4 regions of the Micromonospora sp. CA-248212 genome follow, and region 3 is predicted to be linked to each of the others. Evidence: riboswitches for the same ligand, from Rfam matches in the RefSeq annotation. Region 3 holds a riboswitch; each other region holds the start of a gene.
What was found. Region 3 has a riboswitch for cyclic di-AMP ahead of ACQP03_RS00425 (NlpC/P60 family protein). Riboswitches for the same ligand answer to the same signal wherever they lie in the genome.

Region 1 (7,855 bases), 3.0 Mb from region 3:
GCGCCAGCGCGTGCCGGTAGGCGACCACCGCCTCCGCTGGTCGTCCGGCGCGGTGCTGCGCGTAGCCGAGGGTGTCCCACGTGGGCGCCTGGCCCTGCCGGTCGTCGAACTCGCGCAGCAGCTCCAGCGCCTGCTGGCACGCCTCAACGGCGGCGTCGTGCTCGCCGAGCTGGGCCCGGTACCAGCCGACCGCGTTGAGGGCCATCGCCTGCCCGTAGCGATGGCCCGCCTCGCGGTACAGCGCCAACGCCGCCTCGGCATGCCGGACCACCTCGGCTCGCCGGCCCTCCCGGTCGGCCACCTCGGCGAGATCGAGGTAGGTGTGCGCCTGGTTGGCGGGGTCGCCCAGCTCGCGGAACAGCTCCAGCGCCCGCCGGAGCTGACCGGGCGCCTCGTCGAGCCGGCCCAGCCGGGCCTGCGCCCGCGCCAGGCTGCGGTGCGCGTACGCCTGCCCGACCGCCGCGCCGCCGCGCCGCGCCGCCGCCAGCGCCGTCCGCTGCACCGCCAACTGGTCGTGCCAGCCGCCCTGGCGGTCCAGGAAACTGGTCAGGCTCCACGCCAGCTGCCAGGCGTGCCGGTCGGCGCCGCTGGCGGCGCACCGTTCCACGAGCGCGATCAGCACGTCGCGCTCGCGCGTGAACCACGCCACCGCCTCGTCGTGGTCGCCGAACTTCTCCGGCCGCACGCCGGCGACGGCCGGGGCGAGGGTGATCGGATCCCAGTGCGGATGCAGCAGCACGGCCGCGGCGTGCGCGCTGTGCAGGTAGTGGTCGAAGAGTCGGCCGCGCGCCTCGGCCCGGTCGCCGGCCGGGTCGTGCTCGGCGGACAGTTCGGCCGCGAACGCCCGCAGCAGGTCGTGCATGGCGTACCGGTCCGGGGCACGTTCCAGCATCAGGTGCGCATCCGCCAGCTCGGCGAACGCCGCCTGGACGGCCCGCCGGCCGGCACCGACGAGACTGACCCCGGCCGCCGTACTCACCGTCACGTCCGTGCTGCCGCCGACCAGCCGGAACAGCCGCGCGGTCGGCACCGACAGCAGCCGGTACGACCAGGACAGCGCCGCCCGCACGCTGCTGTCGTGGTCGCCCGTGTCGAGCCCGTCCAGCCGGCCGCCGGCCCGGAGCTGCGCGCCCAACTCGGCCAGCGGCAGGTGGGGCCGGACCACCGCCCGCGCCGCCACCACGACCAGGGCCAGCGGTAGCCGGTCACAGAGTCGGACCAGATCGTCGACCGCGGCCCGCTCCGCCTCCGCCCGCGCCCCGATCCGCGCGTACAGCAGGGCCTGCGCGTCGTCGGCGCTGAGCAGATCCAGCACGACCGCCTCGGCGCCCTCGGTGGCCACCAGACCGGTGAGCCGATCCCGGCTGGTCACCAGCACCAGGCAGCCGGCCGCGCCCGGCAGCAGCGGCCGTACCTGCGCGGCGTCCCGGGCGTTGTCGAGCAGCACCAGCACCCGCCGACCGGCGAGCAGGCTGCGGTACAACGCGGTCTGCGCCTGCTCGTCCGCCGGCACCTCGCGCGGCGGCACCCCGAGCGCGGCCAGGAAGCCCCGGACCACCTGCTCCGCGCTTCGGACGACGCCGCTGTGGCTGTAGCCCTCCAGATTGGCGTAGAGCTGCCCGTCCGGGAACTGCCCGGCGACCCGGTGCGCCCAGTGCACGGCGAGGGCCGTCTTGCCGACCCCGCCCGCTCCGGAGAGCACGGCCAGCGGGACGGCCCCGGGTCGCTCCTCGGCGGACGCCCGCAGCGCGTCCAGACGGTCCAGCTCCGAACGCCGCCCGGCGAAGCCCCGGACATCCGACGGCAACTGCGCGGGGACCGGGCGGTCCGGCCGCGACGGGGCGACGATGACCGCGGCGGCCGGCACGGGGGACACCTCCGGGGTCGGCGAGGTGACCTCGCCGCGCAGGATGGCCTGGTGTAGCTGGCGAAGCTCGATGCCCGGGTCCACACCGAGCGCGTCGGCGAGCCGGTCCCGCAGTCGGGCGTAGTACGTCAGTGCCTGCGCCCCGCGACCAGCCGCGGCCAACGCGTGCAGCAGCACGGCGGCGACCGGTTCGTCGAGCGGGTGCTCGTCGGCGAGCCGGGTCAGCGGATCGATCACCGCATCCGGCTCGCCCCGTCGCAACACTCCACGGGCCCACTGCACGACGGTGTCGGTGTGCCGGCGGTGCCAGTCCTGCCGGACCCGGGCCGCCCACTCGCCCGGCAGCCCCGCCAGCGGCTCGCCACGCCACAGCTCAAGCGCCCTGCGCAGCAGTTCCACCCGTTCGGGGTCCCCGTCGGGCAGCCCGTCGGCACGCTGCCGCAGCGCGTCGAAGTGCGGGCCGTCCACTGTCTCCGGTGGCAGGTCCAGCAGGTAACCACCCGACCGTCGCGCCAACACGTCCGGCGCGCCCGCGTCGGCCAGCACCCGGCGGAGCCGGGCGAGGTAGACGTGCAGGTTGTGGCGAACCCGGGGCGGCGACGCGTCACCCCAGACCCGGTCCACCAGAGCGTCCAGGTTCACCGGTCGGCCCACGTCGACCGCCAGTGCGGCCAGGACGGCGCGCTGGCGGGCCGCTCCGGCATCGACCGGACGGCCGTCCGCCCAGACCTCGACCGGCCCGAGGACCCGAATCTCCATGAACCGCCGCTCGCTGCACCGCCGGTCGCCCCACCGGCACCCCCGGGACAGCCGGATTGAGGTTCCGGCAGGAATTCGTCGACCTTCCGCGCAGATCATCGTTGCTACAAGGACATCGATCAACGTGATGTCAGCAACTCGACTCGCGGCCGGTTCCGGTCGTGACGACACCGGAGGTCACCATCGTGCGAAGTGCTCTGCGAAGGCTCACGTCCGCGCTGCTCGGTACGATCGCCGTGGGCGCCACGCTCGGCGTCGCCCCGAGCCCGGCCCAGGCCAACTACGCCTGCCCGTCGGGTCTGCTCTGCCTGTACGCCGGGGCCAACTTCAGCGGCGACATCTTCCTGCTCGACGGTCCGTACAACGGATGCAACGACGTCCCGCTGCCCTCGTACTTCCGCAACCGGGCCCAATCGATCATCAACAACCGGCCGTCCGGCACCGTCTCCACCTTCTGGGACAACGCCAACGCCACCGGCCTGCTCGGCTACCAGCACGCCTATGGCTACCGGGCGAACCTGGCGTACGACTCGGCCGCGATCGGGGGGAACTGGAATCAGCGGATCGAGGCGGTCCGGGTCTGCTGATCCATGAGCGTCGCCGCGCAGGGGGGAGCCGGCGACGCCGCACCGGGGGAGGGGCCGCCACGGCGCCGGCCGGAGTCCGCGAGGGCTCCGGCCGGCGCTGTACGGCGGTCAGCCCGGGTAGTAGCAGACGTTGGGAATGACCGGGCCGCCGTTGACCCCGAAGATCGCGAAGCCCATGTAGGCACGTGTCTGCGGGCCGTACTCGCCGTCCTCGGCGATGTTCGCGTACACGATGTCCTCATTGATCTTGTGCTGGGCGTACCGGACGGCGTCCCGGGTCTTCGGACCGTAGTTCCCGTCCAGGCTGAGCGACCGCGCGTAGCAGTTGTTCAGCGCCTCCTGGAGCACCAGCACCGCGGAGCCCGAGTGGCCGTAGGTGAGGTAGCAGCTTTTGTTTCCGGTCTGCCAGCCGACGGTGGGCACGTGCATGTCCGCGCCGCCCGGGTAGCCGCCGACCCGGTAGAAGGTCAGGCTGGTGCACGGGCTGGACGCCTGTGCGGCGGTCGGCGCGGACAGCGTCAGGCCAGCGCCGGCCAGTAGGGCTACGAGGACGGCTGCGGCGCGGCGACGGCCGTTGCGACTCTGCTGGAGCGGCATGATCTCCTCCTGGGGTGTCGTTTCCGGGACGGACCCGGTGTGCTCCAGAGCATCGCTACCGCCCGTCTACGGTTTCCTGTCCGAACGTCAATTCACCGGGACGGCAGGCCCTGATCGGAAACGGTCCATGATGGCCGCTGCACAGGTGGACGTCCTCCGCAACCGCTGGCCGCAGCGCCCCGCGTGAGCCGGTGAACAACTTCACAAGCGGTGGGCGACCGTCACCCACCGTGCCTACCGTCGGTCGGGTCCACCACCGTGGACGCCGCGACCGGCAACGCCAAATCCTGCCCCCGGTCGTCGGAAACAGAACCCGGGCAGGAGCGGGGGACCCAACGTTCCTCGGTGCATGTCACCTCGGGGTGAAGCCGCCAGCGCGCGGCCGGGCTCCTCGGCCCGAACCCGACAGCTCACCTCGCCGGCGTGGAGGAATGATCCATGACGTCTGCGTACACCCCCCGTCATCGACGGGTCACCACCCGCCGCGTCGCCGTCGGTACCCTGGCGGTCGGCGCGGTCACCGGCGCCGTCGCCCTCTTCGGCCCGGCGGCCCCGGCCCAGGCCGGTGTCAACTGGGACGCGATCGCCCAGTGCGAGTCCGGCGGCAACTGGAAGATCAATACCGGGAACGGCTACTACGGCGGGCTGCAGTTCTCCCAGGGCACCTGGGCCGGCTACGGCGGCACGAAGTACGCCGCCCGCGCCGATCTGGCCAGCCGTGGCGAGCAGATCGCGATCGCCGAGAAGGTGCTCGACGGGCAGGGCATCGGCGCGTGGCCGACCTGCGGCCGCAAGGGCGGCTCGTCGGGCGGTACCTCGACGAAGTCCACCGCGAAGTCCCCGACGAAGTCCACCGCGAAGTCCCCGACGAAGTCGACCTCCAAGTCGTCGACGTCCACCTCCGGCAAGGAGCGGCCGGCACGCGGCGACCAGCCGGCTACCCGTGGTCACGAGCGGACCGCCCCGGCGGCCGGCGGCGACACGTACGTGGTCGCGCCGGGGGACACCCTGTCGGAGATCGCCGAGCGGCACCCCCGCAGCGGCGGCTGGCAGGCCCTGTACGAGCGCAACCGTCAGCTGATCGGCGCGGACCCGGGCCTGATCTTCCCGGGGCAGCGGCTCGCTCTCTGACGTACGTACCGACGAACGCTCGGCCGGGTCACCGGCCGAGCGTTCGTTCGTCTGGCGCTGTCCTCGCGGGACGGGTCACGCCGCCGAGGCGGCCGACCTCGCCTCGCGGCGGGCCATCACGTCGCCGTTCCAGCCCCAGCGCTGCGCCGGCGCGGCGGCCTCGGCCGTCCAGCCGGTGCCGCCCCCGCCACCGTCGATGGCCGTCTCGACCGAGTCGGGGGTGCTGCGGGCCAGTCGCAACGACTGCTCGGCGGTCGTACGCGCCGCACACGGCCAGGACTGGCCGGCGCACTGGAGGTTGCGGCAGCGACCCTCGTCGTCGGCCTCGTGGGCCTCGAGCACGTCGACCGCGAGCTGCCAGAGCAGCGGGTCGGTCACGTCGCCCGGGCGTTCGGCACGACGGCTCGGTCGGTTGCTGGTCTCGTCGGACATGGGCCCCCCTCGTCAGGCTTTCCCCTCAAGACTTCACCTGTGTGCGGCCGGCTAAACCGCCGACCTGCTGTGATGTGTCTCCGGTCGCAGCAACCGGGGCGCTCTAGTCCGGCAATAGCGGCATCTCGACACCGGGAGCGCGGCCGAGCAGCGCCGCCCGGGTGAGCGCCGTCGAGCCGAAGCGGTCGCGGACCGCGTCCACGGCGGCGTCCAGGTCGGCCCCGGTGTTGGCTTGGAACGGCAGCTCCGGCTGCACCGGGTTGTCGTCCAGGTTGCCGACCGAGACGCCGAGCAGGGTGACCCCGCGCCGGTCGATCTCCGGTAGGGCGGCCCGCAGCAGTGTCCGGGCGGCGGCGAGCAGTGGGGTGGTGTCGGCGGTCGCCTTGGGCACGGTGTGCGAGCGGGTGGCGCGGGTGTAGTCGCCGAAGCGGAGTCGCAACACCATGGTGCGTCCGGACCGTCCGGCCGCCCGCATCCGTCGGGTGACCCGGTCGACCAGACCGGCGAGGATGGCGTCCAGTTCCTCCGGCGCAGGTGGGGTACGCCCCAACGCGTGCTGCGCGCCCATCGAGCCCCGCCGCCGGCCCATCTGCACCGCCCGGGGGTCGCGGTTGTGGGCGAGAGCGTGCAGGTGCCGGCCGGCGCCGGCCCCGAGCAGGGACACCAGCGCGGCCTCGCCGAGCCGGGCCACGTCCGCGACGGTACGGATCCGGCGTTCCCGCAGCTTCGCGGCGGTGACCGGACCGACGCCCCAGAGCCGTTCCACCGGCAGTGGATGCAGGAACGCAGTCTCGGCGTCGGGGGCGACAACCAGCAGCCCGTCCGGCTTCGCCACTGCGCTGGCCACCTTCGCCAGGAACTTCGTCCGGGCCACACCCACCGTGATCGGCAGGCCGACCCGGTCGCGGACCTCCCGGCGCAGCCGCTGGGCGATGTCGGCCGGTGTGCCGACCAGCCGGCGCAGCCCGCCCACGTCGAGGAACGCCTCGTCGATGGAGAGCCCTTCGACCAGCGGCGTGGTCTGTCGGAAAATCTCGAACACCGTCCGGCTGGCCTGCGTGTACGCCGACATCCGGGGCGGCACCACGATCGCGTCCGGGCAGAGCCGTCGTGCCTGCTGACCCCCCATCGCGCTGCGCACACCCCGCGCCTTCGCCTCGTAGCTGGCGGCCAGCACCACGCCGCCGCCGACGATCACCGGCCGTCCGCGCAGGCGCGGGTCGTCACGCTGCTCGACCGACGCGTAGAAGGCGTCCAGGTCGGCGTGCAGGATGTGGGCGTCGTGCGACACGTACACATGTTCGCATGACGGCCGGTCGTCGCGGCAATGAGCTGGGAGAACGCCCGCTCAGTCGAGGCAGAACTCGTTGCCCTCCGGGTCTGCCATGACGATGTGACCGGCGCCGAGCGGGGGAGCGGGCTCGTGTCGGGCGAGCCGTGTGGCACCCCGAGCGGTGAGCCGGTCGGCCTCCGCCTCCAGGGCCGCCATCCGGTCGTCACCCGTCAGCCCCGGCGCGGCCCGCACATCGAGGTGGACGCGATTCTTGGCCTGCTTGCCCTCCGGCACCCGCTGGAAGAACAGCCGTGGCCCCGCCCCCGTGGGGTCGACCACCGCCGACGCGTCGTTGCGTCGCTCCGGCGGCACGCCCATCGCGTCCAACGCGGCCTCCCACGAGTCGAAGCCCCCGGGCGGGCCCTGCAACTCGTAGCCGAGGGTGTCGGCCCAGAACGCCGACAGGGCGGCAGGATCGGCAGCGTCGAACGTTATCTGCACTTCACGGGCCATAGCAGCATCCTCGTTCCCGGTCTGGTCGGTCATGTCGCCATCCTCTCGCGACGGACCGACAGGATCGTTGCGACAGCGGGTGCGGTCCGGTCACAGGTCGTCGAAGGGGCGGGCGTAGCGGAATTCGCCCCGGATCGATCCGTGCCAGGCGGTCAGCGGTCGGGCCATGAAGTACTGCGGGCCCCACGGCTGCGGCGGGGTGACGCCCAGCTCGACGGCCGGCCGGAACCCGAAACGCGGGTAATACTCGGGGTGCCCGAGGAGCACCACGAGCGCCTCGTCTCGGGCGTCGGCGGCGCCCAGGACCGCGTGCATCAGGGCGCTGCCGACCCCGCGTCGCTGCCAGCCGGGCAGCACGCCGAGCGGCCCGAGACCCAACGCCACCGGCGCACCGGCCACGCGGGCCCGCGTGGCCACCACGTGACCCACCACCAGGCCGTCCCCATCGACCGCCACCAGGGAGTACGCGGGCAGCCACCCGTCGTCGACGCGCAACGCGTCCACGAGCGTCGCCTCGACCGGCAGGCGACCGTCGCCACCGCCGTCGGTGCTCCTGGTGGCGGTGTCCGTGCTCGGCCCGTGGCCCGGATCGTGGCCCGGATCGTGGTCCGGCCCGTGGCCCGGATCGTGGTCCGGCCCGTGGCCCGGCCCGTGGTCCGGCCCGTGGCCCGGCCCGTGGTCCGGCCCGTGGCCCGG
Region 2 (7,855 bases), 2.3 Mb from region 3:
GGTGCGGATGCTGCTGCGCGAGCACACCAACATCAACGGCCAGGTCATCGTGGTGGACGGTGCCGCCTCCATCTGACCTGCGCCCGGTGCCGGGACTGCTCGCCGCCGCCGAACGGCACCTACGCATCGGTACGCCCGCCGACCTGGCCTCGGCGACGACCCGCAGTCACCTCGACGACGGGCGCTGCGTCGGCTGGTACGGCCCGCCGGTGCCGGGTTGGCGAGTGGCCGTCGACGCGGAGCGCGCGAACGCCCCGGTGCCCCCGGCACTGGCCCGCCACTTCGGCACCGCTGACTTCTGGGCCCGGTGGACCCGGGCCGAGTGCTGCTGCAAGTTGGTCGACGTGCCGATCGCGACCTGGTGGCGTCGGCACGGGCTGGGCACTCCGGTGAACGTCGCCATCCTCTGGAGCACCCTGCGGGTCGCCGACCTGGTGGTCACCGTCGGCTTCGCCCCCGAGCAGGGCGCGGGGCTGACCGGCCGCGACTGACGGCGGGGTGCCGCTGTTGTCGGGCGCCTCCTGTCGAGCTGCCCCATCGGTGGGGCGGGATGGCACCCACGGCACGCGCCCCATTTTCGGGGCAGCTCGACAGGAGGCGCACAGGGCACTGCCAGCCGCAGAGCCGGGCACCCCGCGGCGCCGCTACCGGCGCGGCGGGGCACCCGGCCGCACAGCGGTCAGATCAGGTCCCAGCTCAGCGGGGTGCCGCGCGGGACGTCGGTGGTGAAGGTGCGGCCCAACACCCTGTCGATCTCGATCGGGGCCAGGCCGCCGGCTGGGCGGATCGACCGGACGTTCTGTGCCGTCACCGGGTCGCCGGCCCGGACGTCCTCGACCACGAACAGCGAACGGCGGAACCGTAGCCCTTCCCGCTCGGCCGGCGTCGGGCCGATCGCGGTGCCGCCCAGCGCCGCGTAGGCGCGGCCCGACTCCTCGACGAGCGCGGTCAACTCCGCCGGGTTCAGCGAGAAGTCCGAGTCCACGCCGCCATCGGCCCGGTCCAGGGTCACGTGCTTCTCGATGAAGCAGGCGCCCAGCGCCACCGAGGCGACCGCCACGCCGATACCGGGCGTGTGGTCGGAGAGCCCGACCGGCACGTCGAACGCGCCGGCCAGCACCGGCAGGCGGCGCAGGTTGCTGTCGGCGGGGGGTGCCGGGTAGGACGCGGTGCAGGCCAGCAGGACGATGCCCGCCGCGCCGCCGTCGCGCGCGGTCCGTACGGCGGCGTCGATCTCGGCGACCGTCGCCATCCCGGTCGAGATCACCATCGGCTTGCCGGTGCTGGCCACCAAGCGGATCAGCGGCAGGTCCACCAGCTCCGAGGACGCGATCTTGTACGCCGGGGCGTCCAACGACTCCAACAGCGCCACGGCGGTCGCGTCGAACGGTGACGAGAAGACCGTCAGCCCGCGCGCGCGGGCCCGCGCGAAGATCGGGGCGTGCCACTCGTACGGGGTGTGCGCCCGCTCGTAGAGGCGGTACAGGTTCTCCCCGCCCCACAGCTCGTGTCCGCCGGAGATGCGGAAGGCCGGGGTGTCGACGTCGATCGTGATCGTGTCCGGCCGGTACGTCTGCAGCTTGAGCGCGTGCGCGCCGCTCTCGGCGACCGCGTCCACGATGGCCAGCGCCCGGTCCAGGTCGCCGTTGTGGTTACCGGACATCTCGGCGACCACGAAGGGCCGCTCCCCGGCACCGACCGCGTGCGGTCCGATCTTGATTGTCGCCGTCATTCCGACCTCTGTTCCCTTACGCCCGCACCGACGTGCGGTGGTGCTGTCGTCGTCCCCCCGAACGGGTGGACGACCTGAAAAACCCCGGCACCCGCCGAACGGGTCACGGCAGGCGGCCACCGGCCAACGCGTCCGACCGTCCCGGCCTGCCGGCGGCGTGCCCGCCGTCCGGCCTGCTCGTCGACCGCGCCGCTCGGGAGGGGTCGTCGGTCGACGACGAGTCGGCGCTGGCGGTCGGGCCGGACCGTCGCCACCGTCCGGTGACCCGGTGCGCCTGCCGCAGCGCCGAGTACGCCAACCAGTCACCCCGCCCCACCAGGCGGTGCTTGAGCCCGCTGACCCCCGGCGGCATCGGATAGCCGCCGGGGGGCAGGTATCGGCGGTAGTGCTCGGCGACCCGGTGGAAGAAGGCGCGCCGCAGGTGTGGGTGCAGCCGGTCGTCGTTGCCGACCACCACCAGGTAGTGGCTGATCATCAGCTCGAACAGCTCGGCCCGCAGGCCCTCGTCCGGGTGCCGGCGGGCAACCCAGTCCATCAGCCGCTCGTACTGGCCGAACGCGTCGAAGTGCCGGCCACTGCGGGTGGAGGTGATGGCGCCCTGGCGGCCCTGCCGGTACAGGTAGCAGACCCGGTCCAGCACCGAGATCTTCTCCGCGCCGATCAGCAGCGGGTGGCTGAACGGGATGTCCTCGTACCAGCCGGGGAAGAAGCGCAGCTCCAACTCGTCGAGAAAGGCCCGGCGTACCACCTTGTTCCACGCCGTGTGCTGCACCCGCAGCAGGTGCGGCTGGTCGGCCAGGCGGGCCACGCCCGGCACCCCGCGCAGCAGGTGGCTGCTCGCGTCGACCTCCCGCCGACCGTCCTCGTGCACCCGCAGGTGGTCCAGCATGAGGACGTCAGGCTGGTGTTCACGCAGCCGGTCCAGCACCGCCGCGATCGTGCCCGGTGGCAGCCAGTCGTCGCTGTCGACGAACCACACGTACCGGCCGGTGGCCACGTCGAGGCCCGCGTTGCGGGCCAGGCCCAGACCCACGTTCTCTTCCAGGTGTACGACGCGGACGTTGTCGCGCCCGGTGGCGTAGGACCGCAGCATCGCGCCGCAGCCGTCCGGCGAGGCGTCGTCCACGGCGATCAGCTCGACCGCCTCCGACTCGCCCGCCGGGATGTCCGCCCGGACCGACTCGAGGCACTGGTACAGGTAAGCCTCGACGCCGTAGACGGGCACGACGATGCTCAGCAGCGGCGCGTGCGTCGGCTCATTGACCACGTCGCCACCTTCGACGACGTGGATGGCCAGCCCCGGAACCACACGTGGCCGCCGATGGTGAAATCCCTGAACACCCGCGAAGCGGAAGGTAAACAACGGCCGCCCGGTTCACCCGGGAGTGACCCGGTAGGGTGCCTCGGCATGACGAGCACCACCGACGCGCCGGCCGCGCCGGCCGCCCCCGCCCGGCTGCCGTCGCTGACCGGGCTGCGGTGGATCGCCGCGCTGCTGGTCTTCGGGTTCCACGCCGGGACGATGCGGATCATCGCCGAGCCGGAGTACAAGGCCGTCGTCGACGCCCTCTTCACCCTCGGCCTGTCCGGCGTGCAGTTCTTCTTCATTCTCAGCGGCTTCGTGTTGGTCTGGTCGGCCCGCCCGGGCGACTCGCGGCTGACCTTCTGGCGTCGACGGGTCGCGAAGATCTACCCGAACCACGTGGTGCTGTGGGCCGCCGCGCTGCTGGTCGCCGGGTGGTTCGCCGATCCCGTCCTGCCGGCCGTCGCCGTGGAGAACCTGCTGCTGTTGCAGGCGTGGGACCCCCGGCTGGGCTGGTTCTACAGCGTCAACACGGTGAGCTGGTCGCTGTCCTGCGAGTTCTTCTTCTACCTCTGTCTGCCGCTGGCGCTGCCCCTGTTGCGCCGGGCGCGACCCGCGGTGCTCTGGGCGCTCGTGGTCGCGCTGCCGCTGCTGATCCTCGCGCTCTGGCCGGCCCAGCATCTGGTGCCGGAGGTAAGCCGCTGGTGGTTCACCCAGATCTTCCCGCCGGTGCGGTCCCTGGAGTTCTGGTTGGGCGCGGTGGCGGCCGAGCTGATGCTCCGGGGCCGGTGGCGCGGGCCGGGCCTGACCGCCGCCACCGCGATCTTCGTGGGCACCTGGGTGGCCGCCGCGCAGTGGATCCGCGCCGAGTTGTGGACCACGCTGCTCGCCGTCGCGTACCTGTTGGTGATCACCGCGGCCGCCGACGCCGACGTGCGCGGCCGGCGCTCGCCGTGGCGCTCGCGTCCGCTGGTCTGGCTCGGCGAGGTCTCGTTCGCCTTCTACCTGGTGCACGTCCTGGTGATGACGAGCGTGCTCCGGCTCAGCGGCGACTGGGGGACCGGTTTCCGGGGTTGGCGGGGTCCGGCGGTGGTGCTCGGATTCCTGCTCGCGAACCTGGTCCTCGCCGGGTTGCTGCACCGCTGGGTGGAGACCCCGATGATGCGCCGGCTCGCGCCACGTCGCCCGGGTCGCCCGCCGCTCGTTCCCCATCAGCGCACCACCTCGTCGGCCGGGAGCGGTGACGCCGGCGTGCCGCCCGTGCCCGCCCGTCCAGACGCGCAAGATCGCGCTCGATCCTGGTTGTAGTGGTCTCGTCAGCCGAGTGAGGCCACTACATCAACGATCGAGCGCGATCTTGACCGGCGCGGTGGCACCCACCAGCGCCGGCTGACGCCACCTGGTCCACGCTGGTCGGACGGGGTCGGCGCGGCGCTGGCCGACACGCCCGTCGCCGATGCGTCCGGGCGGTCCCGACGGTAGCGTGAGGACGTGCTCCCGGTCGCGCTCACCTGTCCCCTGTGGTGGGTGGCGCGCTGGGCGGCACGGGTGCTGACCAGCCTCGCCGTGCTGTCGCTCGCCCTGGGCGCGGCCCCGGCGCTGCTACCGGCATCGACCGCCGCGGCCCCGCCGCCCATCATCGGGTCGCTCGCCCTCGCGGAGCCGCTCGGACCGTCGACCGCGGCCCTCTCCACCGTCCTCACCGACCGCGCCGCCACCGGCTCGGCCGCCACCGACAGGGTCGGCGAGGGACGAGCCGCAGAGCTTGGCGCTGACGCCTCCGCGCGGTCGGTCGAGCCGCAGCCCGCCCGGCACGGTGGTTCGGACGCGTTACCCCGCCCATTGGCGGGCGTGACCTCGGCGCGCACGGGCTCGGAGCGGCCCCTCCGCGCCGCCGGCTCGGCCAGCCGGGCCCCCCGCGCCCCGCCGGCCTAGCGGGGTCAGTCACCGGGGCGGCACGCCGTCCCGCGAGCGCCGGAGTGTGGCGCGCCGAGATCTCCATCACCGGCGACGCCGCCAGACCGAACGCCAGTCACCACACCTGACGACACACCGCCCGCACCCGCCCGTGCGGCATCCCATCGCTTACGTGCTCATGCCGAGGTGTCGATCATGGAAACCGTCGTCTTCTACCAGTTCCTGACCGAGGTGCCCCAGGCCGCCGCCATCTGGTCGGCCCTGTTCCTGCTGGCGCTGACGGTCCTCGCCGTCCTGGTGGCCCGACCGGAGCGGGACTCGCCCGCGGCCGACCCCACGCCGCCGACACCCACCGCCCGCGAGATGGCCGTCGCCGAGATGGCCGACCTGCGCCGGTACGCCGAGGAGGTGGCCGTGGCCGCCGCCCGGGCCGCGCGGACCGCCCGACGGCGGCGCGCTGACTGGCTGGTCGCTCAGGACGAGGCGCAGCGGGCCTGGACCGCGTACGACGAGGCGGACACGGCCGCCCGTCGGGTCGCCGGTGCCGGGGCGTTGCCGACACCGCGTACCCCGCACACCCCCGCCGAGTACGCGGCCCGGGAGCGCTATCTGCACCGTGCCGCCATGGCGGCGCACTGGCGGGGGGAGTTGACCATGGCTCAGCTCGGCGACGTGTTCGGGCACCGGCGCGGCTGGGACCCCCGCCGGCACCCGGTCGAGCAGGAGACGCTGCTCATCCGGGCGATCCGTGACGCGAGGCTGGCCGAGCACCGGACGGCCGCCGAGCGGGAGCGGTCGTCCTGGCGGGATGCCGAGGTGGCCGCCGAGTCGGCGCGCGTCCTCGCCGAGGAGGCGTACGTGGCGGCGGTCCGGTCGCGGCCGAGCCCGGCGTTCTCCCGGCGCACCGCGACGCGGCCGTCGCGTACGGCCCTCGTGGCACGCTGGCGTCCGGCCCGGGCCGGTTGAGCCCGATCCGTTATGTGAGGCGGGTCACCGGCAGCGGAAATCGGGCGGCGGGCATCATCGGCGGCCATTGCGCCCGCGATTGTGGCCGCGTTGTCGGCCACCTGTCCGGTTGTCGCCCACAGGTGCCGGCGGAACCCGTTGTCCCATCGAGTCACGTCAGCGGCAGAACGCGCAGAAATTGCTGGGCCAATCGATGTTTACGCAGGTGGGCGCGGCTTGGCAGAGTGCGTACCGGCCAGTACTGTCGTCCCGTCCGGTGCGGTTACCGATCGCAGGAGGCGACGCCGCGCCGACCCGCTCAATCGTGATCAACGAACCGGGGACCCACAGTAAGTCCGGGGTGAATCCGCGAGCCACGGCCCGCGGTAGGGCGATCTTCCCGCCCGAATCCGTCAGCTAACCCGGTAGGCGGTGACGGAAGGAGTTCCATCCTCGTGCAGCACCCCTCGACCCCCTTGTTGTTCCGCCGCCTCCACGGCGACGCGGTGTCCCCGCTCATCCGCCTCGTGACGGTGAGCTGACCCCCCGGGTCACCGCACTTCCCGCCCGGCCGCGCCGGGCGTTCCCCTGAGCGGCTCATCATCCGCGGGCCACCGCCCGCGCGCTGACGCCTGCCCGGATGCCGGTCGAGCCCCGGTGTGCCGCTCTCCCTGTGAACCGTGGAGGACCTCGTGAAGCACACCCTGAAGCGCCAGCTCCGTCGCCTCGCGACCGAGCGCCCGTACCAAATCGTCGCCGCCTCCGCCGCGGCCCTCGCGATCGCCACCACCGCCGGCGCCCTGGTCGCCGGCGCCGACGACGCCCCGGCCGGCTCGCGTACCCCGACCACGGTCGCCGAGATGCGCAGTGACACCGTCGCCTCCCGTGGCGAACTCCGGTCCGCAGCTCCGTCGGCGAGCGTCGCGCCGAGCACCGCCGCCCCGGCCACCAGCGCCGCGTCCCCCGCCGCGAAGGCCACGAGCAACCCGGACGTCACCCGGAAGCCGACGCCGCCGAAGCCGCCCGCGACGAAGGTGCTCGACTACGACTACGAGGCGCAGAACACCTACTACAACTGTGGCCCGGCGGCCACCCGCAACGCGCTCAGCGCCAGCGGCATCGACCGCACCCAGGAGGAGCTCGGCGCCGAGCTGGGCACCACCGAGATGGGCACCAACTCGGCCGAGGACACCACCCGGGTGCTCAACGCCGAGGTGAAGGGCTCCCCGTACCGCACCCGCATGTTCGCGGGCACGCCCAGCCCGGCCCAGATGGACCGTCTTCAGGCCGACGTCGTCAAGGCCATCACCGATGGCCGGGGCGTGGTGGCGAACGTCGTCGGCGACGCCATCGACACCGAGGGCGGCTATCACTCCTACGGCGGTGGGCACTACATCGCCGTCGTCGGCTACAAGGACAACGGCCGTACGGTGCGGATCGCCGACTCGGCGAACGCCGCCGACCCGGCCTACTGGATCACCACGATCGACCTGGCGAACTGGATCGCCACCCGGGGTTACTCCGCCTGACCAACGCGCGACACCCCACGACGCCGCGGGCGCCGTCTCCCACAAGGGGCCGGCGCCCGCGGCGTCCCCGTGTCGGGCGCGACGCCGGTGAACGGCTCTCGTACCGGGCCGCGAACCGTGGGAGACTGCGGCCGTGGTGGATGAATCGGGTGGTCAAGCCGGCCGGGAGCCGATCCTGTTGCTGCTGCACGGCATGGGGGCGACGGGTGACGTGTGGCTGCCCTGGGCGCCACTTCTGGAGCAGCACTGGCCCGGCCGGTGGCTGGCGCCCGATCTCGCCGGTCACGGTTGGTCGGCGCCGCTGTCGTCGTACTCCTTCGAGGGTTTCGCCCAGCGGGTCGCGCAGGGCCTGGCCTCCGACGACCGCATCGTGGTGCTCGGGCACTCGCTCGGTGGCGTGGTCGGCCTGGCGCTGGCGGCCCGCGCCGC
Region 3 (6,590 bases):
GTCGGTTGCAAAGGAGTCGGTGCCGGTGGCAACCATGCCCCCTCATCGTCACGCACCAGGGTCGCCCGTTCGACCGCGTGGTCTGCGCCGGGTCGCACGTCGCCTGATCGTGCTGGTCGCCGCCGCCGCGGTCGGTGCCGGCATGATCGCCGTGCCGGCGCAGGCCGAGCCGACGGTCGACGAGATCGAGGCGCAGATCGACAAGAAGTGGGAGGAGTTGGAGCCCACGATCGAGAAGTACAACAAGGTGCGGGCGCAACTCGCCGTCAACCGCAAGAAGTCGTCTGAGCTTCAGAAGAAGATCGAGCCGCTGGCCCTGCAGAGCGAGCTGGCACTCAACCGGGTCGGCGACCTCGCTTCCCGTTACTACATGTCGGGCCCCTCGCAGGAGATCGGCGCGCTGCTGGTCAGCGCCAAGCCGGACACGCTCACCGAGCAGCTCACCCTCCTCGACCGGCTCGCCTCCCAGGAGCGCAAGCAGGTTGAGGGTGTGCTCGCCGTCCGGGCCAAGTACGACGGCGAGAAGCAGAAGCTGGACGCGCTGATCGCCACCCAGACCAAGCAGCAGAGCGAGCTGGCGGCCAAGAAGAAGCAGATCGACGCCGAGATCAAGAAGCTCGAAGCGTCGATGCCCAAGACCACGGTCAAGACCGCCGGCTGCCCGACCATCAACGGCGTGGTCTCTGTGGCGGCGCAGAAGGCGATCAAGACCGCCTGCCAGCAGGTCGGCGATCCGTACGTCTGGGGCGCCACCGGCCCGAACTCGTTCGACTGCTCGGGCCTGACCCAGTACGCCTACAAGTCGGCCGGGATCTACCTCACCCACCACACGGGTGATCAGTGGAACGAGGGCAAGGCCGTCTCGCGCGCCGACGCCCGTGCCGGTGACCTGGTCTTCTTCTACTCGGGCCTGAGTCATGTCGGGCTGTATCTGGGCAACAACCAGATGGTGCACGCGCCACGCGCCGGTAAACCGGTGCAGGTGTCCAGCATCAACACCATGCCGGTCGCCGGGTTCCGCCGACCTGGCTGATCCCCAGCACGCACGACGACGGCCCCCGGTCACCTCGACCGGGGGCCGTCGTGGTTCCTCAGCGGGGTGCGCCCACCGGGGACGGCAGCAACTGCACGTCGGCGAGGTCGACGTACATGACGCGGTGGCCGAACTGGATCTGCGCGTACCGGTTCTGGCCCCGGATCACCGTCCAGTCGCCGGGCGAGGAGCCGTCGAACGTGCTGGCCCGGTAGTACTCGCCGGGCAGCACCGCGCCGACGGCGTACCGCTGGCCGGCGGCGAGGGTGTACTGCAACGGTGAGATCGCCTGGTACGGCACGCCGGCCGGGTAGGCCGCCTGCTCCGGGTACGCCCGCCCGTAGACGGGGATCGTGGCCCGGCCGGGCTTCGGGGTGACCACCATGCCGACCGTCCAGGTGGCCGTCGGCGCGGACGCGGGGTTGTGGAACCACGCCCGCTGCCCGAGGTACCAGATGGCCGTCCAGTCGCCCTGTCGACCGGCCAGCGCGTACGTCTGGCCGGCGGACGCGCGGGCACCGTGGTCCGACACGTCCATCGTGTTCGGGGTGCCGTCGGGGCGCAGCGCGATGTCGTTGACCAGTGGCGCGTCCGGAGCCGGCGCGGTGCGTAGCACCACCGACGAGGAACCGCGGGGCGCGCACGGTGCCCCCGGGGTGACGCATCCGGTGAACGCCGGCTGGTTTGTCGCGTAGTCGGGGTCGATCCGGACCAGCCCGGTGGCCGGGGTGCCGGTGTCCAGCCGAGGGGCGTGCAGCAGGTCGAAGTAGTGCGTCCAGTCCCAGTACGGCCCCGGGTCCCAGTGCATCCCGCGGACCGTCGCCGCCGTGGTGCCGGGCACGTTGTCGTGGCCGATGATGTGCTGGCGGTCCAGCGGGATGCCCAGCCGCAGCGCGAGGTGCCGCACGAGCTTCGCCGACGTGCGGTACATCGCCTCCGTGTACCAGGTGCCCTGCGCGGCGAAGCCCTCGTGTTCCAGCCCGATCGACTTGGCGTTGACGTACCAGTTGCCGGCGTGCCAGGCGACGTCCTTGGTGCGGACGTGCTGGGCGATGTGCCCGTCCACCGAGCGCAGCGAGTAGTGCCAGCTCACGTAGGTTGGGTCCTGGACGAGTTGCAGGGTGGTCGCCCAACTCGCCTCGGTGTCGTGGATGACGATGTACTCGATCTTCTGCCGGGCGGGCCGGTCGGACAGGTCGTGGTTGCCGTAGTCGCCGTCGCCGAACGCCGCGTAGGGTGCCGGGATCCACTCACAGGACACGGTGCTCGGGCACTCCAACCCGTCCGGGCGGGCGAGTCGCCGCAGCCCCAGTCGGTCCAGCCAGGACCGCTCGGGTCGTACCGCCCGGGCCGGCAGCGTGACCCGCTGGCCGTCGTCGGTCACCCGCGTCTCGCCCGCGCCGATCGTGGTGAAGACCTCGTCGGCGAAGGCCGCCGCGGCATCGGCGCTGTCCGCGCCGGCATAGCGGGCCACCGCGCCGTACCAGGTGCCCGGGTCGGTGCCGACTCCGACCGGGGCGCCGACCTCCCGTTGGTACGCGGCCAGCAGCGCCGCCCCACCCCGGAGGTTCGTCGTCGGGTCGGTGCGCAGCGCCTCGGCGGTGGCGCCGGTGAGCGCGGCGGCGGCGTCCACGGTCTGCAGCGCGGCGCTGGGCGGCGCGTTGCCGGTGGCGGGCGCCGGTGCGAGAGGACGACGGGACTCGTCGCCGCGCGGATCCTCTCCCGGGGCGTCGTGGTGACCGCCCCGGGGCAGGGCGGTCACGTGCCGGGCGTCGGTCAGGTGCATCGGGCCGTAGCCGCCGCTGGTGCTCGGCGTGCCGGCATTGCTGTCCCAGCGGGACTCCAGGTAGGAGACGCCGAGTAGTACGTCGATGGGTACGCCGTACTCGGTCGCCGCGGCGGCGTACTGCTGCTGGCGGTCGGCGGCGGGGGCCGCGGTGGCCGGGCCGGCGGACAGCGGCACGGCCGCCGTGGCGGTGACGAGCGCGACGGCGAGCAGGGTCGGACGTTTCATCGAACCCCCTACATGTGAACTGGTGTCGGTGCCGTCACCTTCGTCCTGCTCGGGAGCCCACGTCAATACCTTTCCATGTTTCGAAACGTACGGAAGGAAATCTTCACGTCCGCTCGATGGCCCGCCGCAATCGGTACGGAGTGTCACGGCCGCACGGGTTGCGGATCGGTAACGGCCGTCTCTACTCTGGTCATTCGTCGGCCCGGTAGCAGGTCTGCCCACCCCGGGCGGTAACGGACCGACACCGCCGAGTCGCTCGCGAGCGAGCCGGGGACCCAGGTTCCTCGGGGTGAATCCGCAGTTCCTGCGGTAGGGCGCCCACTTCCCGCCCGAACCCGTCAGCTAACCCGGTAGGCGGTCAGGAAGAAGGAGTACGGAACCCGGTGGCCCTCCAAGCCCCGCGGCCGTCGTCCGGACGGTCGGCCCCGGCCGACCCGACGTCGACCGTGCCGCGTCCACGCTGGTCCCGCTTCACCACCGCCCTCGCCGCCCTGGTCGGCGTCGCCGTCGTCCTGACCGGTAGCGCCACGGTGGCCCACGCCGACCCGTCCGTCGCCGAGATCGAACGGCAGATCGACGACGACTGGAACAAGCTCGAACCGATCATCGAGCGGCACAACGCCACCCGAGCCGACCTGGCCCTCAAGCGCAAGCAGGCCGACACGCTCGCCGCCCGCATCGCGCCGCTGGAGCGCCAGGTCGACGCCGCGATGGACAAGGTCAGCGCGCTGGCCGTCCGCGCGTACATGGGTGAAAACCTGTCGACCGTCAACACGATGCTCGGCAGCCGGTCGCCCAGTGAGATGGTCGGTCAGCTCGAAATGCTCGACCGCTTCGCCCACAACCAGCAGGAGGACGTCCGCCAGGTCGCCGACCTGCGCAACGAGCTGGCCCGGCAGAAGGCGCCGCTGGACGAGATGGTGGTCCAGCTGACCCGCACCGAGGCCCAGTTGGCGGCGAAGAAGAAGCAGATCAACGAGGAGATCGACCGGCTACAGAAGCTGCGCCTCAAGGTGTACGGCAACGGCGGCGGCGGTTCGCTGCGTCCCGCGCCCTGCCCGGCCAGCTACCCGGGTGGCGGTGCCGGCATCGCGGTCAAGTTCGCCTGCGCCCAGATCGGCAAGCCGTACGTGTGGGGCGCCGAGGGTCCGAACTCGTACGACTGCTCCGGGCTGATGCTGGCCGCCTGGGCGAAGGCCGGTGTGTCGCTGCCGCACAACGCCGCCGCGCAGAGCCGGGTGACCAAGAACGTCAGCAAGGGCGACCTGCGCCCCGGTGACCTGGTCTTCTACTACAGCGACATCCACCACGTCGGGATGTACGTCGGCGACGGCTGGGTGGTGCACGCCTCCCAGGCCGGTGTGCCCGTCAAGATGAAGAAGGTCGACGACGGGCCCATCCACAGCTACGGCCGCCCCGGCTGAGATGTAAGGAAGGGCCCCCTTCTAACGCCTCAGGTATAGAAGGGGGCCCTTCCTTACATCGCAAGGGCGGATCAGCGCGTCGGCCAGGCACGCCAGTTCTGCCAGGAGCGACTGGGCGTCGGGCCTCGCTGACCCTGGTAACGCGAGCCGTAGACCACCGAGCCGTACGGGTGTTCGGCGGGCGACGAGAGTCGGAAGATGCAGAGCTGACCGATCTTCATGCCCGGCCAGAGGGTGATCGGCAGGTTCGCCACGTTGGACAGCTCCAGCGTGACGTGCCCGGAGAAGCCCGGGTCGATGAACCCGGCGGTGGAGTGGGTGAGCAGGCCGAGGCGGCCCAGCGAACTCTTCCCCTCCAGTCGGCCGGCGAGCTGGTCGCCGAGCGAGATCACCTCCAGCGTCGAGGCGAGCACGAACTCTCCCGGGTGCAGCACGAACGGCTCGCCGTCGGGCACCTCGACCACCGAGGTCAGGTCGTCCTGCTGCATGGCCGGGTCGATGTGGGTGTAGAGATGGTTGTTGAAGACCCGGAACAGCCGGTCGAGTCGTACGTCGATGCTGGAGGGTTGGACCAGGGTGGGCTCGAACGGCTCCAGGCCCAGCGTGCCGGCCTTGATCTCGGAGACCAGGTCACGGTCGGAGAGCAGCATCGGACCACCATAGCGAGGTGGGCGGTGACCAGCGTGTCGAGGTCGCTCCTCGTACATTTGTTCGATAGAATGCTCGCATGGCTTCCTGGTCCGATTTCGCCGTCGACGAGCCCCGCCTCGCCGACGGCATCCGCGTTCTCCTGCAGCAGTACGGGCCGGGCTTCGGCTATCTGGCCACGGTCCGTGCCGACGGTGGGCCCCGGGTCCATCCGGTCTCCCCGGTCATCACCGACGAGGGTCTGTTCTGCTTCATCATCGACTCGCCGAAGCGCCGGGACCTCGAACGGGACGGCCGATACGCGCTGCATTCGTTCCCTCCGGAGGAGAGCGACGACGAGGCGTACGTGGCGGGTCACGCCTGGCCGGTCACCGATCCGGTCCGGGTGGCCCGGCTGGCGCAGAGCGCTCGGGCCGAGCCGCGGGCCGACTGGCGGCTGTTCGAGTTCACCGTCGACGTGGCGATGCTGACCCGTCGTGACCAGCACGGCCTGGGCATCGCCGTGGGGCGTCCGGCCGTCCAGGTCTGGCTCGATCCGCAGACCCCGCCCGCGGCGGCCGCGCCCGCGGCCGTACCGCAGACGCGCCCGACCCGCCGCAGCCGCGACGTTCAGTGCACGGCCGCCTGACCACGGCCCTGGGGGCAGAGACGCCGGTGCCGGCTCCGTCGTGACGGAGCCGGCACCTGGTGTACGCGAGGAGCTAGGCCGCGCGGTACGCGTTCCACGCGGTCAGCATGCGGCTCGCCTGACCCGCGGTGAACTGGTACATGCACGAGTCGTAGGTGTAGTCCATGAAGTTGGTGATCGGGTCCAGGCCGGCCGCCGAGCAGGTGTTCCGGCCGGTCGGGCACTCGTACGCGGGCGACGCCTCGGCCGGGGTGTCGCTGACGCCGTCACCTGAGCCGCCGCAGCCACCCTGGAAGGTGTGGTAGAGGTTCAGCCAGTGGCCGACCTCGTGGGTGCCGGTGTCGCCCTGGTTGTAGTTGGTGGCGGTGCCGCCCGGCAGCGACTCGTTCAGCACGACCACGCCATCCATGCTGCTGAGCCTGCGCTGCGGGAAGGTCGCCCAGCCCAACAGGTCGTCGCTCAACTCACCGAGGTAGATGTTGAGCGTGTTCTTGCCGCCCACCCGTAGCGACGACTTCATCGACCGCTCCGCCGACGAGCCGTCGACGATGGGATACCAGGACGGGTTCGTCACCCGGTCGATCGAGTCGAGTCGGAAGGCGAACGCGGTGGCCGCGCCGCCGGTCCCACCCGCGTAGGCCTGGTTCAGCACGCTGATCTGCGAGGTGATCATCGAGTCGGGGATGTTTCCGCCGGCCCGAGTGCTGTTTTCCTGGATCACGTGCACCACCACCGGGATGGTGACCGTAGCGGCCAGCGTCGTGGCGCCGGCGCCGGCCCGGTAGTTGGCCCGCTCGCGCAGCGCCGCCGCGAGGTCGGCGTCCCGCTCGCGGACCTGCTTGG
Region 4 (7,855 bases), 1.7 Mb from region 3:
GCCGAGCTGCCCCACCACGTACTCGATGGAGCCGCACACCGCCCGGTCGAGCACGTGCCCGCCGGTGCGGATCACGCAGATCGCCCCGAAGGTCTGGTCGAAGATCGCCTCCAGCGGCACCCGCGAGTCGATGCAGCCGAGGACCACCGCGTACGGCTGCTGGTCTCCGGAGGCGGCCGCCGCGGCGGCGGTGACGTCGTGCCCGTGGATCGGCTGGCCGCTGACGAACCTCCGGTTGCCGCCGAGCAGGTCGGCCAACGCGGCCCGGGGCGTGCCGCCGGCCTGCCGTCCCCGCCCCCCGGACCCGCCCGTCGGCGGAACCGGCGTCGCCCGCGCCGACTCCATGCCGTTCAGCTTGGCCCGCCGGCGCACGGCCAGGGGCGGGGTCGGGAATGTTCGCCCGACCGCGATTGGCGTGGCGTCCCGACGGGTAGCCGGTGTTACCGCCGGGTATCGGAGGTACGGGTGATGCCGGGGCGAGCCTGGGAGGTGGCGATGCCGGAGCGACTCGAAGTCGGTATGCCCGACGGCGTACGGCTGCACGTCGAGACCACCGGTCCCGTGCACGCCCCGGTGACGGCGGTCCTCCTGCACGGCTGGACGCTGGACGGGCGCAGCTGGCACCGGCAGCTCGACGCGCTCACGTCGTCCTTCGGCGACTCGGTGCGGGTGGTCACCTACGACGCGCGGGGTCACGGCCGGTCGAGCTGCATGGCGCTGCCCACGGCCACCCTGGCCCAGCTCGGCGACGACCTGGCCGCCGTCCTCGACGCGGTCGCGCCGAGCGGTCGGGTGGTTCTGGTCGGGCACTCGATGGGCGGAATGACGATCATGGAGTACGCGCACCGCCACCGGGAGCACTTCGCCGCGCGTACGGCCGGACTGGTCTTCGTCTCGACCACCGCCGAGGGGCACACGCACACCGTGTACGGGCTCTCGCCACGCATCGCCCGGCTGATCCGGCTCGCCGAGACGACCGGCGCCGGCGTGCTGGCCCGCTGCGGCTCGTGGCGAGCGCCCCGGGCGCTGCTCAACGCGCTGCAGCCGAGCATCCGGTGGATGCTCTTCGGCGACCGCTGCGATCCCTCCGACATCCGGTTGGTCACGTCGGCGGTGGCCCGCGCCTCGCTGCGCTCGATCGGCGGTTTCCGCGCCTCGATCGGCGCTCAGCGCCGGCTGGACACCCTCGCCGCCCTGGCGCACCTGCCGGCCGCCGCCCTGGTCGGTGACCGGGACCGGCTGACCCCGCCGCCGTGCGCCGAGTCGATCGCCGCCGTCCTGCCGGCCACCGAGCTGACCGTCTGCCCGGGCGCCGGCCACATGCTGATGATGGAGCGTCCGATTGAGGTGAACGCGGCCCTGACCGGCGTCCTGGGCCGGGTGCTCGCCGCACCCTCGCCGCACGGGCCCGGCCCCAGCGCCGCACCCTCGCCGCACGGGCCCGGCCCGAACGGCGCACCCCCGCCGCACGGGCCGGTCGTGAGCGCCGTCGCGGCGGGTCGCTGAGCACGTTCGCGCACCTCGGGCGCGGCGGGTCGGGTCGGGGGCCGTACCCTTCTGCGGTTGGCCCGCGCGGTTCGCGCCGCTTGCCGGCGACATCGAAGGAGCGTGCGTTGACCGACCAGACCGCCCTGGAGCAGGAGATCGCCGTCGAGCAACGGCACCTCGACCGGGTGTACGCCCGACTGGCCGAGCTACGGCAGTCGGCGGTGCGCGCCGAGCGGGACGGCTACCGGATGGCGCGGGTGGGCACGTTCGGCGCGCTCGTCGAACGCGACGCGATGGTCTTCCACGCGGCTCAGCGGCGGCACACCCTCGACGCCGAACACGAGGGCCTGGTCTTCGGCCGGCTGGACCTGCGCGACCGGCAGGTGCTGCACGTCGGGCGGCTCGGCATCCGTGACGAGGACGCCAGCACCCTCGTCGTCGACTGGCGGGCGCCGGCCGCGTCGGCGTTCTACCAGGCCACCCCCGCGCAGCCGCTGGGCGTGGTGCGTCGCCGCACCATCCAGTCCCAGCGGGAGCGGGTCACCCGCATCGAGGACGACCTGCTCGATCCGGAGGCGGCCCCGGAGGGGATGACGGTCGTCGGTGACGGCGCGCTGCTGGCCACCCTCTCCCGGGCCACCGGTCGCGGCATGCGCGACATCGTCGCGACGATTCAGCGGGAGCAGGACGAGGCGATCCGGTCGCCCGGCTCCGGGGTGACGATCGTCGCGGGCGGCCCGGGGACCGGCAAGACGGCGGTCGCCCTGCACCGGGCGGCCTTCCTGCTCTATTCCGACCGCAGCCGGTACGCCGGTGGCGGCATCCTGGTGGTCGGGCCGTCGACCGTCTTCGTCGAGTACATCGCCTCGGTGCTGCCGTCGCTCGGCGAGGACACCGCGACCCTGCACTCGCTGGGCACCCTGTTCCCGGGGATGACGGCCACCCGAACCGACCCGCCCGAGGTGGCGGCGGTGAAGGGCTCGCTGCGCATGCGCCGGGTGCTGGAACGGGCGGCCCGCGACGCGGTGCCGGGGGCTCCTGGCGAGCTGCGCCTGCTCTACCGGGGCGGGCTGCTGCGGTTGGACCGCCGCGAGCTGGACGCGATCCGGGACCGCGCGCTGCACCGGGGCGCCCGGCGCAACGAGGTTCGCCGCGCCGGCTTCGACGGTGTCTTCGCCGCGCTGTGGGCGCAGGCCCGGCGCGTGAACATCGGCCGGCTGCCCGAGCAGCGGGCCTTCGAGGACGAGATCGCGGAGCGGCCGGAGTTCCGGGAGTTCCTCAAGGCCTGGTGGCCGCGCCTGCACCCCCGGCACGTGCTGGGCTGGCTGGCTCGACCGGATCGGCTGCGCCGGTACGCCGGCGGGATCCTCTCCGGCGCGGAGATCCGGCTGCTCGGCACGGCGTACCAGAGTCTGGACAGTGCGGGCCTGACCATCGCGGACGTGGCGCTGCTCGACGAGCTGGACGCGCTGCTCGGCAAGCCGGTGAAACCGGCGCGGGCCCGGCGCGACCCGTTCCAGCTCGCGGGCGGCGTTCGTGAGCTGAGCACCGCGGCCGACCGGCAGCGGGCCGCCCGCGCGGCGGCCCGGGAGCGGCCGGAGGACTACCGGGAGTACGCGCACGTGGTCGTCGACGAGGCGCAGGACGTCTCGCCGATGCAGTGGCGGATGATCGGTCGGCGTGGGCGGTTGGCCTCGTGGACGGTGGTGGGCGACCCGGCGCAGACCGCCTGGACCGGTGACCCCGAGGAGCTGACCCGCTCCCGCGACCAGGCGCTGGGCCGGCGCAAACGGCACGAGTTCACGCTCACCACCAACTACCGCAACTCGGCGGAGATCTTCGCGGTGGCGGCGGCGGAGATCCGCCGGCTCTATCCGGACCTGCCCCTGCCGAGGGCCGTCCGCTCCACCGGCGTCGACCCGGTCGAGCTGGTGGTGCCGCCCGCCGGGCTCCAGGCCGCGGCCGTACAGGCGGCCACCGGCCTGCTGGGCGAGGTCGACGGCACGGTCGGGGTGATCACGCCGGTCACCCGCCGCGACGAGGTCGCCGGCTGGCTCGACGCGCTCGGCGCGACGCGCCTGCAGGTGGTGACCAGCCTGGAGGCCAAGGGCATGGAGTACGACGGAGTCGTGCTGGTCGCCCCCAGCGAGATCCGGGCCGATCCGGGCTCGGGTGTACGCACGCTCTACGTGGCGCTCTCCCGGGCAACCCAGCGGCTCACCACCGTCGACCCGACCGGCTGACCGTCGGGTTGGCGCGCCCAGGGGCCGGCCCTCGCCCTACACTTGCACACATAGCGATGTGAGCATACATTTGACCGGGTCCCGGGCGACGTCGGAGGGTGGGTCTCGTGGGAGCAGGACATGACCACCACCACGGGTCGGTCGCCAACGCCGCCCACCAGCATCGCGGACGGCTCTGGGCGGCCTTCGGACTGCTCGCTGCCCTGATGGTGGTCGAGGCGGTGACCGCCTTCCACACCGGCTCGCTGGCGCTGCTCTCCGACGCCGGGCACATGTTCACCGACGTACTCGGCATCGGGATGGCGCTCGCCGCGATCACCGCCACGCGGCGGGCCACCGGCGACCCGCAACGCACCTTCGGGCTCTACCGCCTCGAAGTTCTCGCCGCGCTGGCCAACGCCGTCCTGCTCTCCGGCGTGGCGGTCTACGTGGTGATCGAGGCGATCGGCCGGTTCGGCGACCCGCACCGGGTGCTCAGCGGTCCGATGCTCACGGTGGCCATCCTCGGCCTGCTCGCGAACGTGGTCGCCTTCGGGCTGCTGCGCGCCGGCGCCCGGGAGAGCATCAACCTCCAGGGCGCCTACCTGGAGGTGCTGGGCGACCTGCTCGGCTCGCTCGGCGTGATCGGCGCTGCGCTGCTCATCGCCGTCACCGACTGGTGGTGGGCCGATCCGCTGGTCGCGGTCGCGATCGGCGTGTTCATCCTGCCGCGCACCTGGCGGCTGGGGCGGGCCGCCGTACGCATCCTCGTGCAGGCCGCCCCGGAACACCTCCAGGTCACCGCCGTGCACGACCGTCTGGCCGCGGTGCCCGGCGTGGTCGAGGTGCACGACCTGCACGTCTGGACGCTCACCTCGGGCATGGAGGTGGCCTCCGCGCACCTGACCATGGCGCCCGGCGCGGAGGTCGGCGCGGTGCTCACTGCGGCGCGTACCGCCCTGCGGGACGACTTCCGCATCGAGCACGCCACGCTGCAGACCGAACCCGGTGCCGCCCCGGGCGCCTGCGGTTCCGTCGAGTGGTGACCGTCATCCTTCGCGATGGTGCCGGCACCTTCCGTCACATCGGCTGCACAGACCCCACCAGCACCGGTAGGCTCTGTCCCGGCCACCACCCGGCGGCGCCTCCCGGCGCCGGTGGCGGCCGTCGCCTAATCGCCCGACAGGGCGAACCGGGGAACCATGTTCCTGGGGTGCATCCGCGTCAGCGGTAGGGATCTTCCGTCCCGAACCCGTCAGCTAACCCGGTCGGCGGCTGACGGAAGGACATGCGTAGTGGCACCAGCACGACCACCCGCCGCCCGGCTTGCGGCACTGATCGTCATGATGGTCACCCTCGGCGTCGCGCTTCCGGTCGGCGCCGCCACCGCCGCTCCCCCCGCCGGCCTGCGGGCCGCCGCCGCGCCCGACGGCGACGAGGAGGGCGGCACCCCGGCGCTACGGGCCCAGCTCGAGGCGGCCAGCAAGGGCTACCTGGACGCGAAGCGCGCGCTGGACACCTCCATCCAGCGGCAACAGCAGCTCGCGGTCAAGCTGAAGGACACCGAGGCCGAGATGACCGTACGCAACGGCAAGGTCGGCGAGATCGCCGGCGTCGCGTACCGCACCGGCCGACTCAGCACCGTCTCGGCCCTGCTCAACAGCAACACCCCCGAGGGCTTCATGGACCGGGCGGCCGCCCTCGACGTGGTGGCCGCCAACGAGGACCGGGTGCTGCGCGACCTGCACGCCACCCGGGACGAGGCGAACCGCACCCGCGTCGCCCTCGACGGCGAGATCCGGGAGCAGCGTAAGCAGGTCGAGGTGATGGCCAAGCGCAAGGAGCAGGCCGAGCGGGCCCTGACGGTCGCCAACAACAAGGCACGCGCCAGCGCCGCCGCCGACACCGACACCGGCTCCAACCGTGGCACCTCCACCGCCAACGCCCAGCCCGCACCGCGCAACTCCGACGGCTCCTGGCCATCCGAGTCGTGCAGCATCAACGACCCCACCCCGGCCAGCGGCTGCATCACCCCCCGCACCCTGCACGCGCTCAACCAGGCCAAGGCCGCCGGCTTCACCCGGTACGTCTCCTGTCACCGCAACGGCGGCTCGGGCGAGCACCCCAAGGGCCGGGCCTGCGACTTCGCCGCGCAGAAGGGTGGCTTCGGCGGCATCGCCACCGGCGGCGACAAGACGTACGGCAACAACCTGGCCGCGTACTTCATCCGCAACGCCGACCGGCTCGCGGTGCTCTACGTGATCTGGTTCAAGCAGATCTGGCTGCCCAGCAGCGGCTGGAAGTCGTACAGCGGGGGGAACGGCGACCCCTCCAGCGACCACACCAACCACGTGCACCTGTCGGTGTACTGACCACCGACGCCGTCCGGGGTACGTCAGCGGGCGTACCCCGGACGTCGTCGCTGGTCGGACGACCACGCGGGGTCGGGCCGGGAGCATTCGGGTATGCCGCGAATCGCGCCCCGCACGCGCAAGGCCCTGCTCACCCTGCACCTGGTCACCTCCCTCGGCTGGCTCGGGGCCGACCTGGTGCTACTCACCCTCGGCATCGCGGCACAGCGCGGCGCCGACCCGGCCGTGGTCTACCCGGTCGCCGGGCTCGTCGGCACCGTGCTCTTCGCGCCGCTGAGCGTGCTCGTGTGGCTCGTCGGTGTCGCCAGCGCGCTGCTCACCCCCTGGGGCCTGCTGCGCTACCGCTGGGTGGTGATCAAGCTCGTGATCACCACAGTGATGGTCGGGCTGGTGCTGTTCCTGCTCACCCCGAACCTGCGGCACGCCGCCGCGCTGGGCGCCGCGCTACCGGCGCGGGACCGCGCCGACCTGGTGATCGCGCCCGCGGTGTCGACCAGCCTCATGATCATCGCGACGGTCCTGTCGACGTACAAGCCCTGGGGACGCCGACCCGCCGGCGGCACGACGCGGGATCGCCCTGCGCGCCCCGTGGCGCCACGTCACGCACCAATAAGGAAGTAGTGGGCGCGGGACCGAGGGCTCACGGCGCGGGGTCGTCGAGGGCCGCGCCGAGGCGCGCGGCCAGGGCGAGGTGGGCGGCGCGGGCCTGACCGAAGGCGTACCGGAACAGGGGTGTCGGCGCGCGCAGGGTGATGTCGACGTCGATGCGGACCAGACCGTCCGGCTCGGCGCGCAGCCGGGTGTGGTTGCGAACCGTGGTGGCGGGCCACTGGCGGGCCACGGTGACGATCTCGTCGGGCTCGCTGACCAGCACGTCCGCGTGGTACGTGGTGCGAAAGCGCAGCGGGCCGGCGACCAGCCTGTCGTTGATCGTGTAGCTGGCGCGGGCCCCCGGGCGGGGCGGCACCTCGCGGACCCGCACGATCAGGGGATGCAGTTCACCCTGACGGGTCAGGTCGCTCAACAGCGCCGCCGCCTCGGCGACTGAGCAGCGGGCCTGGACGGTGTAGCTGAAGGTATCGCTGCCGAACACACCGTCTCCCGACGTCGCTGGTCGCACGATCGTCCCGTGCGCCGCCCTGGGCTGGCAACGGCCGGACGGACTGGTGCTGTCCCTCGGGGTCGACGTGGTGCTCTGCGCCGCCTCGTTGCAGGAGCCCGGGCAGGCCGCGCAGCCCGGCACCGACGTGGCGTTGCTGGCCGCCGGGTACGCGTCGGTCACGGCGATCCGGGCAGTCACCGAGGTGACCGACGTGGACCTGACCGGTCCGGACGCGCAGGCCTGACGGTGGCCGCCCGCGCCTCAGGCGCCGGGAAGCACCTCGGGGGTGGCGGCCCCGGCGAAGTAGGGCTCCGGTGCGCCGAAGAGACCGAGCAGGCCGGTCACCCAGAGCTGACGGTGCACGAACCGGCTCGGCTCGGTGACGACCAGCTTGACGCCACTGACCTCGGCGGTCTGGAAGCCGGCGACCATGGCGCTGATGCCCACGGAGTCGATGAAGGTGACCAGCCTCATGTTCAGCTCGATGCGCAGCGGACGGCTCTTGGCCAGCACCTCCGCAATCGCCTCTCGCACCTCGTACGCTGTGTCGACGTCGATCTCACCCCGCGGGGCGATCTCGACGACACCACCGGACAGGACCGACTTCACGATCGACAGGCTCACGCGAGCACCTCCACCCGCCCGTCCCCCGGGCGCCTCATCAGTACGCG

Region 1: it holds a riboswitch for cyclic di-AMP, as region 3 does, so the genes downstream of both, ACQP03_RS14775 (transglycosylase family protein) here and ACQP03_RS00425 (NlpC/P60 family protein) in region 3, are expected to answer to the same signal.
Region 2: it holds a riboswitch for cyclic di-AMP, as region 3 does, so the genes downstream of both, ACQP03_RS11560 (C39 family peptidase) here and ACQP03_RS00425 (NlpC/P60 family protein) in region 3, are expected to answer to the same signal.
Region 4: it holds a riboswitch for cyclic di-AMP, as region 3 does, so the genes downstream of both, ACQP03_RS26485 (coiled-coil domain-containing protein) here and ACQP03_RS00425 (NlpC/P60 family protein) in region 3, are expected to answer to the same signal.

Annotation. Positions count from the first base shown of each region.
Region 1 covers NZ_CP192023.1:3,095,032-3,102,886, forward strand. The annotation lists gene ACQP03_RS14760 (AfsR/SARP family transcriptional regulator) at 1-2,626, opposite strand, end outside; gene ACQP03_RS14765 (peptidase inhibitor family I36 protein) at 2,812-3,213, shown strand; gene ACQP03_RS14770 (peptidoglycan-binding domain-containing protein) at 3,322-3,810, opposite strand; cyclic di-AMP (ydaO/yuaA leader) riboswitch at 4,081-4,249, shown strand; gene ACQP03_RS14775 (transglycosylase family protein) at 4,249-4,941, shown strand; gene ACQP03_RS14780 (hypothetical protein) at 5,017-5,373, opposite strand; gene dinB (DNA polymerase IV) at 5,477-6,664, opposite strand; gene ACQP03_RS14790 (VOC family protein) at 6,722-7,159, opposite strand; gene ACQP03_RS14795 (GNAT family N-acetyltransferase) at 7,250-7,855, opposite strand, start outside.
Region 2 covers NZ_CP192023.1:2,358,849-2,366,703, forward strand. The annotation lists gene ACQP03_RS11525 (SDR family NAD(P)-dependent oxidoreductase) at 1-76, shown strand, start outside; gene ACQP03_RS11530 (hypothetical protein) at 60-491, shown strand; gene pseI (pseudaminic acid synthase) at 680-1,732, opposite strand; gene ACQP03_RS11540 (glycosyltransferase family 2 protein) at 1,836-2,999, opposite strand; gene ACQP03_RS11545 (acyltransferase family protein) at 3,141-4,343, shown strand; gene ACQP03_RS11550 (hypothetical protein) at 4,527-4,970, shown strand; gene ACQP03_RS11555 (hypothetical protein) at 5,148-5,918, shown strand; cyclic di-AMP (ydaO/yuaA leader) riboswitch at 6,204-6,344, shown strand; gene ACQP03_RS11560 (C39 family peptidase) at 6,578-7,426, shown strand; gene ACQP03_RS11565 (alpha/beta fold hydrolase) at 7,560-7,855, shown strand, end outside.
Region 3 covers NZ_CP192023.1:86,957-93,546, forward strand. The annotation lists gene ACQP03_RS00415 (C40 family peptidase) at 20-1,033, shown strand; gene ACQP03_RS00420 (N-acetylmuramoyl-L-alanine amidase) at 1,092-3,047, opposite strand; cyclic di-AMP (ydaO/yuaA leader) riboswitch at 3,283-3,418, shown strand; gene ACQP03_RS00425 (NlpC/P60 family protein) at 3,431-4,471, shown strand; gene dcd (dCTP deaminase) at 4,543-5,121, opposite strand; gene ACQP03_RS00435 (pyridoxamine 5'-phosphate oxidase family protein) at 5,199-5,747, shown strand; gene ACQP03_RS00440 (zinc metalloprotease) at 5,821-6,590, opposite strand, start outside.
Region 4 covers NZ_CP192023.1:5,652,874-5,660,728, forward strand. The annotation lists gene ACQP03_RS26465 (carbonic anhydrase) at 1-345, opposite strand, end outside; partial or broken gene ACQP03_RS26470 (alpha/beta fold hydrolase) at 496-1,401, shown strand; gene ACQP03_RS26475 (HelD family protein) at 1,614-3,731, shown strand; gene ACQP03_RS26480 (cation diffusion facilitator family transporter) at 3,839-4,756, shown strand; cyclic di-AMP (ydaO/yuaA leader) riboswitch at 4,869-5,000, shown strand; gene ACQP03_RS26485 (coiled-coil domain-containing protein) at 5,006-6,082, shown strand; gene ACQP03_RS26490 (hypothetical protein) at 6,176-6,703, shown strand; gene ACQP03_RS26495 (SRPBCC family protein) at 6,723-7,175, opposite strand; gene ACQP03_RS26500 (hypothetical protein) at 7,249-7,428, shown strand; gene ACQP03_RS26505 (STAS domain-containing protein) at 7,446-7,808, opposite strand.